2 linked regions of the Chelativorans sp. AA-79 genome follow. The protein of the gene in region 1 interacts with the protein of each later gene in a pairwise test. Links are inferred from orthologs where the notes say so. Each region holds a gene or a part of one and is shown on either strand. Other genes may lie near its edges.

Evidence for each region.
Region 2: the proteins of PVE73_RS22680 (region 1) and PVE73_RS07865 interact in binary tests that used the Escherichia coli proteins (3 or more experiments, as listed by UniProt). The link is inferred for Chelativorans sp. AA-79 from one-to-one orthologs.

Annotation. Positions count from the first base shown.
Region 1 is NZ_CP120361.1:4,649,506-4,652,803, reverse strand. What follows is about bases 240-3,223. They hold PVE73_RS22680 (DeoR/GlpR family DNA-binding transcription regulator), read right to left. Parts: upstream 2,145-3,223; coding sequence 1,335-2,144; downstream 240-1,334. Other genes in these bases: PVE73_RS22675 (bifunctional rhamnulose-1-phosphate aldolase/short-chain dehydrogenase), read left to right, coding at 2,332-3,223; rhaS (rhamnose ABC transporter substrate-binding protein), read right to left, coding at 299-1,294. Outside these bases: PVE73_RS22690 (sugar ABC transporter ATP-binding protein), read right to left, coding at 1-184; more of PVE73_RS22675, read left to right, coding at 3,224-3,298. UniProt on the Escherichia coli protein: Represses ulaG and the ulaABCDEF operon. Two ulaR binding sites have been identified in each promoter.
Region 2 is NZ_CP120361.1:1,608,034-1,611,572, reverse strand. The notes cover bases 44-3,268. They hold PVE73_RS07865 (bifunctional acetate--CoA ligase family protein/GNAT family N-acetyltransferase), read left to right. Parts: upstream 44-386; coding sequence 387-3,068; downstream 3,069-3,268. Other genes in these bases: PVE73_RS07860 (AI-2E family transporter), read right to left, coding at 3,027-3,268; PVE73_RS07870 (NAD(P)H-dependent oxidoreductase), read right to left, coding at 44-203. Also shown: more of PVE73_RS07870, read right to left, coding at 1-43; more of PVE73_RS07860, read right to left, coding at 3,269-3,539. UniProt on the Escherichia coli protein: Catalyzes the acetyl-CoA-dependent acetylation of lysine residues of a large number of target proteins. Acetylates RNase R in exponential phase cells and RNase II.

The sequences.
Region 1 (3,298 bases):
GAGTGGACTTGCCGGCGCCGTTCTCACCGATGAGCGCGGTCACCTCACCCGGATAGAGCGATAGGCTCACACCCGAAAGCGCGCGAACGCCGGGGAAGCTCTTGGCTATGCCGGAGAGTGTGATGACAGGCGCCGCCTCGCTGGCGGCGACGGACGGCTCCGGGCTTTGGACGGAGGTGTGCATCATCTGGCGACAACTCCGGCAGGCCAGAGGGGGGCAACGTAGGGCAAGAGCATCTCAGACGATTCCCTAAGAATACGGGCGCAGCGATTGCCGCGCCCGTTCAAATGCGCAGGATCAATAGATCTTCGAGAATTCCTCGATGTTCGACTTGTCGAACTGGAAAGGAGCCGCCATCGCCGCCGAATTGGTATCGTCCAGCGTCACCTCGCCGACACGGCCGATGGAGAGTGTCGCGCCCGGCTTGGCCTCCGCCTCGTCCGTGGCGAGCTGGTGCGCAAGATAGACCGCTGAATAGCCGAGATCGATCGGGTTCCAGAGCGCCACGGCCTGGCTCGCGCCGTTGTCGATGAACTTCTTGAATTCGGACGGAAGCGCCAGGCCCGTGACATTGACCTTGCCGATCAGGTTCTGGTCCGTCACCACCTGAGCGGCGGCGACCACACCCACCGTGGTGGGCGCGATGATGGCCTTGAGATCCGGATGGGAGGCGATGAGACCCTTCGCCTCGTTCGTGCTCTTCACCGAGTCGTCATCGCCATAGACAACAGCGACCAGGTTGATGTTCGGGAACTTCTCCGGCAGCACTTGTCTGGCCGCGTCGATCCAGGCGTTCTGGTTGGTGGCCGTCGAAGCCGCGGAGAGAATGGCGACGTCCCCGCCCTCCGGCAGGTAATCGGCAGCGAGCTTGATGATCGTCTCGCCGATCAGGTTGGTATCGGAGGGGTTCAGGTGCATTTCGCGACCCTCGGGGGCTACGCCCGAATCCCAGGAGATCACGGTGATGCCGCGGTCCATCGCCTTCTTCAGCGCAGGCACCAGCGCATCCGGGTCGTTGGCCGAGATGGCGATGGCATCCACCTGCTGGGCGATCAGCGAGTTGATGATCTCGATCTGGCCTTCGGCGGTGGCCGATGTGGGGCCGGTATAGATTACCTCCACATCGCCCAGCTCCTTGGCCGCTTCCTGCGCGCCCTTGTTGGCGGCATCGAAGAAGCCGTTGCCGAGCGACTTGACCACGAGTGCGATCTTGACCGGCTCGGCCATGGCCGGCGTGGCGATGAGCGCAGCGGTGACGGCCGCCGCCGCGAGCAATTTCTTCACGATCGACATGAGTTTCCTCCCTTGCGTTGCAAAGATCAGCGCCCCCGCCTCATGCGGGCAGCGAAGATTCCTCTTGTTTCGTTTGATTGACGCGAGCGACGATGAGTGAGACGCCGGCATCTTCCAGCATCTTCGCCTCCCGGTCTTCAATTCCCTCGTCCGTGATCACGGTCGATATGCGCGCCAGACCGCACAGGATGAGGCTCGAGCGCTGGCGGAATTTCGAGGAGTCCACCAGTACCACCAGTTCGTCCGCCTGGTCGATCAGCTTCTGCTCGGCCTGGATCAGGAGCGGGTCGCCTTCCATGAGGCCGAGCGGCCCGAGCCCTTGCGCGCCCATGAACATGCGCTTGGCATAGAAATTGCGCGTCACGTCGTTGTCGAAGGGCGAGAGAATGATGTTCTGCTCCCGATAGATCGTGCCGCCCGAGAGCATCACCGTGTTCTTGGAGTGCTTGAGCAGATGCTCGGCGATCGGGAAGGAATTGGTGAAGATCGGCATGCGCCGGTTGGCAAGGAAGTGCACCATCTGGAACGTGGTGGTGCCACCATTGATGATGATCGGCTCGCCATCCGTGCAGAGCTCGACGGCCTCGCTGGCGATGGCGCGCTTCTCCGCCGTATGCAGGGCTTCGTTCACGCGGAAAGGGCGGCCGGCTAGCCCGACCACCTGCGGCGGGTTCAGTGCTTCGGCGCCGCCGCGCACGCGCCGGAGCCGCTTCTGCACGTGGAGAGCCGCAATGTCCCGCCTTATCGTCGCCTCGGAGGACGAGGTCATCTCGACCAATTCCTGCACCGTCACGACAGGCCTTTCCTGGACGGCGGACAGGATGATCCGATGGCGTTCCTTTTCGTGCATGGCTCCTCCCATTGCGCGTATTAAGGGCATCCTCCTCACGCATTGTCAATCAAATTCGATCACAAATTTTCAGATTGCAGCGCAGCATGACCGAAATTGATCGATTATGATTGACATTGTCCCTCGGCCGGTGTGAACTGGAACTCCATTTTTGCGCCGTTCCCCAGGCGCCACGGGAGGACTCCGAATGCTCGATAAACGCCCCGCCACACGGCTCGCCGATCTCTGGGACGAGGCAAAGGCCGCCTCCATGAACGAGCCGGAGCGGCTGCTCTACCGCTCGAACCTGCTTGGTTCCGACAAGCGTATCACCAATTATGGCGGCGGCAACACCTCCGCCAAGGTGATGGAGAAGGACCCGCTCACCGGCGAGATGGTCGAGGTGCTGTGGGTGAAGGGTTCGGGCGGCGACGTCGGTACGATCAAGCTCGATGGCTTCGCCACGCTCTACATGGAGAAGCTCGAAGGCTTGAAGACGCTCTATCGCGGCGTGGAGCACGAGGACGAAATGGTGGGGTACCTTCCTCACTGCACCTTCAACCTCAATCCGCGCGCGGCCTCCATCGACACGCCGCTGCACGCCTTCGTGCCGCGAAAGCATGTCGACCACATGCATCCCGACGCAGTGATCGCCATCGCGGCATCGAAGAACAGCAGGGAGTTGACGGCGGAGATCTACGGCGACGAGATCGGTTGGCTCCCCTGGAAGCGGCCGGGCTTCGAACTCGGGCTCTGGCTGGAGAAATTCTGCCGCGAGAACCCGGACGCCAAGGGTGTCGTGCTGGAGAGCCACGGGCTCTTCACCTGGGGTGACACGGCACAGGAGTGCTACGACACCACGATCCGCATCATCAACCGTGCCATCGAATGGTTCGAGGAGAAGACGGCCGGCAAGGCCGCCTTCGGCGGCGCGGTTCGGCCGGTGCTGCCGGAAGCGGAGCGGCACGCGGTCGCTGAAAAGCTGATGCCGGCAATCCGCGGCATGATCTCGGCCGCCGAGCGAAAGGTCGGCCATTTCGACGATCAGCCTGCGGTGCTGGAATTCGTTTCCTCGCGCGACATGGAAGCCCTCGCGGCCCTCGGCACGAGCTGCCCCGACCATTTCCTGCGCACCAAGATCAGGCCGCTGGTCATCGTCTTCGATCCGGCCAATC
Region 2 (3,539 bases), 3.0 Mb from region 1 along the record:
AGTTCGAGCTCCCGCGGCACCGAGCCGTGCAGGAAGTCGTCCTGCGTGCGCAGGAGCGGGAAATCGAGCCTTGCAAGGTCGATCCTGGTCACCTCGTGACCCGCCGCCTCCGCGCCCTGCGCGTAGGCATCGGCCAAGGCGCGGCAGTAGCGGCCGGGCTCCGGATCGGGATGCCCCTGAATGATAACGATTCGGCTGGTCATGGGCGCTTCCTGGGTTTGGAATCTACCGGAAACAATACCTCCGAGCCGGGAACCGCCTTGACCGGCATCAAAGGCCGGCGGCCGGGAACAAATCGGACTGAGTTCTTCTTCCCTTGATCATGCGCAAGGCTCTCGTGATGTGGTGCCGATAGAGTTGGACAGATAACAAGAGGCGGACCTCCCATGACCATCCGCAATCTCGAACATGCGGTCGATCCGAAGTCGGTGGCTGTCTTCGGTGCCTCCGTCCGGCAGGGCTCCGTTGGCCGGATTGTTCTTGAAAACATTGTCGCGGGTGGCTTCGAGGGCGGCGTCTGGCCGGTCAATCCGAAATACCGGGAGATCGACGGCCGGCGCTGCTATGCAACTGCTGATGAACTGCCGGCAGCACCCGATCTGGCAGTGATCGCCACCCCACCCAAGACGGTCCCGGGCATCATTGGCGCGCTGGGGAAGAAGGGAACGCGCACGGCAGTGGTGATCAGCGCCGGCCTGACACGCGAGAACGGCCTCCGCCAGGCCATGCTCGACGCGGCGAAGCCATACCTCTTCCGCGTCATCGGTCCCAATACGGTGGGCCTGATCGTCCCGCCCGCGAAGCTCAATGCAAGCTTTGCCCATATGAACCCCCAAGCCGGAGGTATCGCCCTCCTGTCGCAATCCGGAGCGATCGCGACAACGCTCATCGACTGGGCGGCGGATGAAGGGATCGGTTTCTCGCATGTCGTCTCGCTGGGTGATATGGCCGATGTGGATGCCGGCGACTATCTCGACCTGCTTGCAGGCGACGCCAGGACACGCGCCATCCTGCTCTATCTCGAAAGCATTCCCAACCCGCGCAAATTCATGTCGGCGGCTCGCGCGGCCGCGCGCCTCAAGCCCGTCATTGCCGTGAAGGCAGGCAGGCATTCCGCCGCGGCAAAGGCTGCAACCACCCACACCGGCGCCCTTTCCGGCTCTGACAAGGTGGTCGAAGCGGCGCTCGGTCGCGCCGGCATCCTTCGCGTGCGCGGCCTCCGCGAGCTTTTCGATGCAGCGGAGACAGTCGCCCGCTTCCCCAAGCTCGAGCGGTCGCGGGTGGGGATCATCACCAATGGCGGAGGCGCCGGCGTGCTCGCCGTCGACAGGCTGGCAGACCTGGGTGCCGAGCTTGCCACGCTCTCCCAGGAGACGGTCGACAAGCTGGACAAGGCCCTGCCCGCGAACTGGTCGCGCGCCAATCCCGTCGACATCATCGGCGACGCACCCGCCGAGCGCTACAGCGCCGCCGTGGCAGCGGTCGCGGAGGATCCAGGAACCGATGCGCTGCTGGTGATGAACTGTCCCACGGGGCTCGCCTCCCCCGCCGAGGCGGCGCAGGCCGTCGCACGGCTTGCGAAAGAAGGAATGATCAACGGTAAGCCCGTTCTTACCTGCTGGCTGGGCGAGAAGACCGCGCGGGAAGGCCGCCGCGTCCTGCAGGAAGCGGGGATCGCAAGCTTCGAGAGCCCCGCGGCGGCAGCCGCCGCGGTCTCATACCTCAGCGACTGGTCGCGGGCGCAGAAGGCCCTGATGCGCGTGCCCTCAAGCCGCGGCGAAGACGTGCGCGGCGATCGCGAGGCTGTCTTGGATGTCTTCCGGAATGCCGCCTCTGAAGGCCGGCGCATGCTCACTGAGCCAGAAGCCAAGGCAGTGATCGAGGCCTACGAAATCCCGGTCCCGGAAACGATCGTCGTTCGCACGGGCAACGAAGCGGGAAAAGCGGCGAAGCGCCTGCTCAAGCAATCTGAGAAGATCGTCGTCAAGCTGCTCTCCAAGGAGATCAGCCACAAATCGGATGTTGGCGGCGTGGTGCTCGACATCGCCACGCCCGAAGCCGCGGTCGCGGCGGTCCGTGAAATCGAACAGCGCTTGCGGAAGACCGGAGACGCCGGAAAGATCGATGGCTTCGTCGTGCAGCCGATGGTTGCCAGGAAGCGAGCGCAGGAGGCCATCCTCGGTGTCGGCCGCGACCCCATTTTCGGTCCGACTGTGCTGTTCGGCGCGGGCGGCACGGCCGTGGAGATTCTGGACGATACCGCGATCGCCCTCCCCCCGCTCGACAGTGTGCTTTCCGGCGACCTGATCGACCGCACGCGCATCGGCCGGCTGCTCGCCGGCTATCGCGACCGACCCCCTGCCGATCGCCAGGCCATCGTCCGGGCGCTGAACGCCTTGTCGCAACTGATCGTCGATTTCCCCTGCATCGTCTCGATGGATATCAACCCGCTGCTTGCCGACAGCGAAGGCATTATCGCGCTCGATGCGCGCGTTGAGATCGAGCCGAAGGATGTCGAATCGACCGGCCCCAATCCCGCGCTCGCGATCCGGCCCTACCCCGCCGCCTGGGAAAAAGACCTGGTTCTCGGCGGAGAGGAATATCATCTGCGCCCCATCAAGCCAGCGGATGTCGCGCTATATCCCGCCTTCCTCGCGAAGGTGTCACCGGAAGACATCAGGTTCCGCTTCCTCGCGCCGCGCCGGCATTTTCCCGACGAGATGCTTCTGCGGCTCACCCAGCTCGACTACGAGCGGGAAATCGCCTTCGTCGCTCTGCGGAAGGACACGGGCGAACTTGCCGGCATCGTGCGCCTGTCTTCCGATCCGGACAAGGAAACAGCCGAGTACGGCCTTCTCGTCCGCACCGACCTGCAGGGACGAGGGCTGGGTTGGGCCCTCCTCAAGCACCTCATCGACTATGCGCGGGCAGACGGCCTGGACGTCATCGAAGGCCTAATCCTCAGCGAGAACACGAAAATGCTCGCGATGGGCAGGGAATTCGGCTTCAAGCTGGCGCCCCACCATTCAGAGCCCGGCGTCACGATCGCCACGCTCAAGCTGCGGTAGCCGCGTTGCGGCGCTTGGATCAGGCACCTCCGACCCGTCTGTCGTCGACAAAGGCTCACCCTGGAAGCGACCCTTCAGGACCGCGATCAGAGCCAACGTAATGGAAATCGTCGCCGGCCCGAGAACAAGCCCGGAAGCGCCGAACAGGATGATGCCGCCCACAGCGCCAATGAAAGCGAGGACAGTGTGCAGCTTAAGCCGATTGCCGACAAATATCGGGTAGAGCAGATTATCGATCGTGGCGATTATCACGCCGCCCCATATAACCAGAACAAGAGCACGAGCCCACTCGCCTTCCACGGCAAGAAAGATGGCTGCGGGGACCCAGACCACGAACGCACCCAGCACGGGCACGATCGCGAGGAGACCCATGACCAGCCCCCAGAACGCGGGAGCCGGCAGGCCAAGCAACCAGAACATCAGACCGCCCAACGTGCCCTGAACGGCGGCGACCATGACGGTTCCGAACAC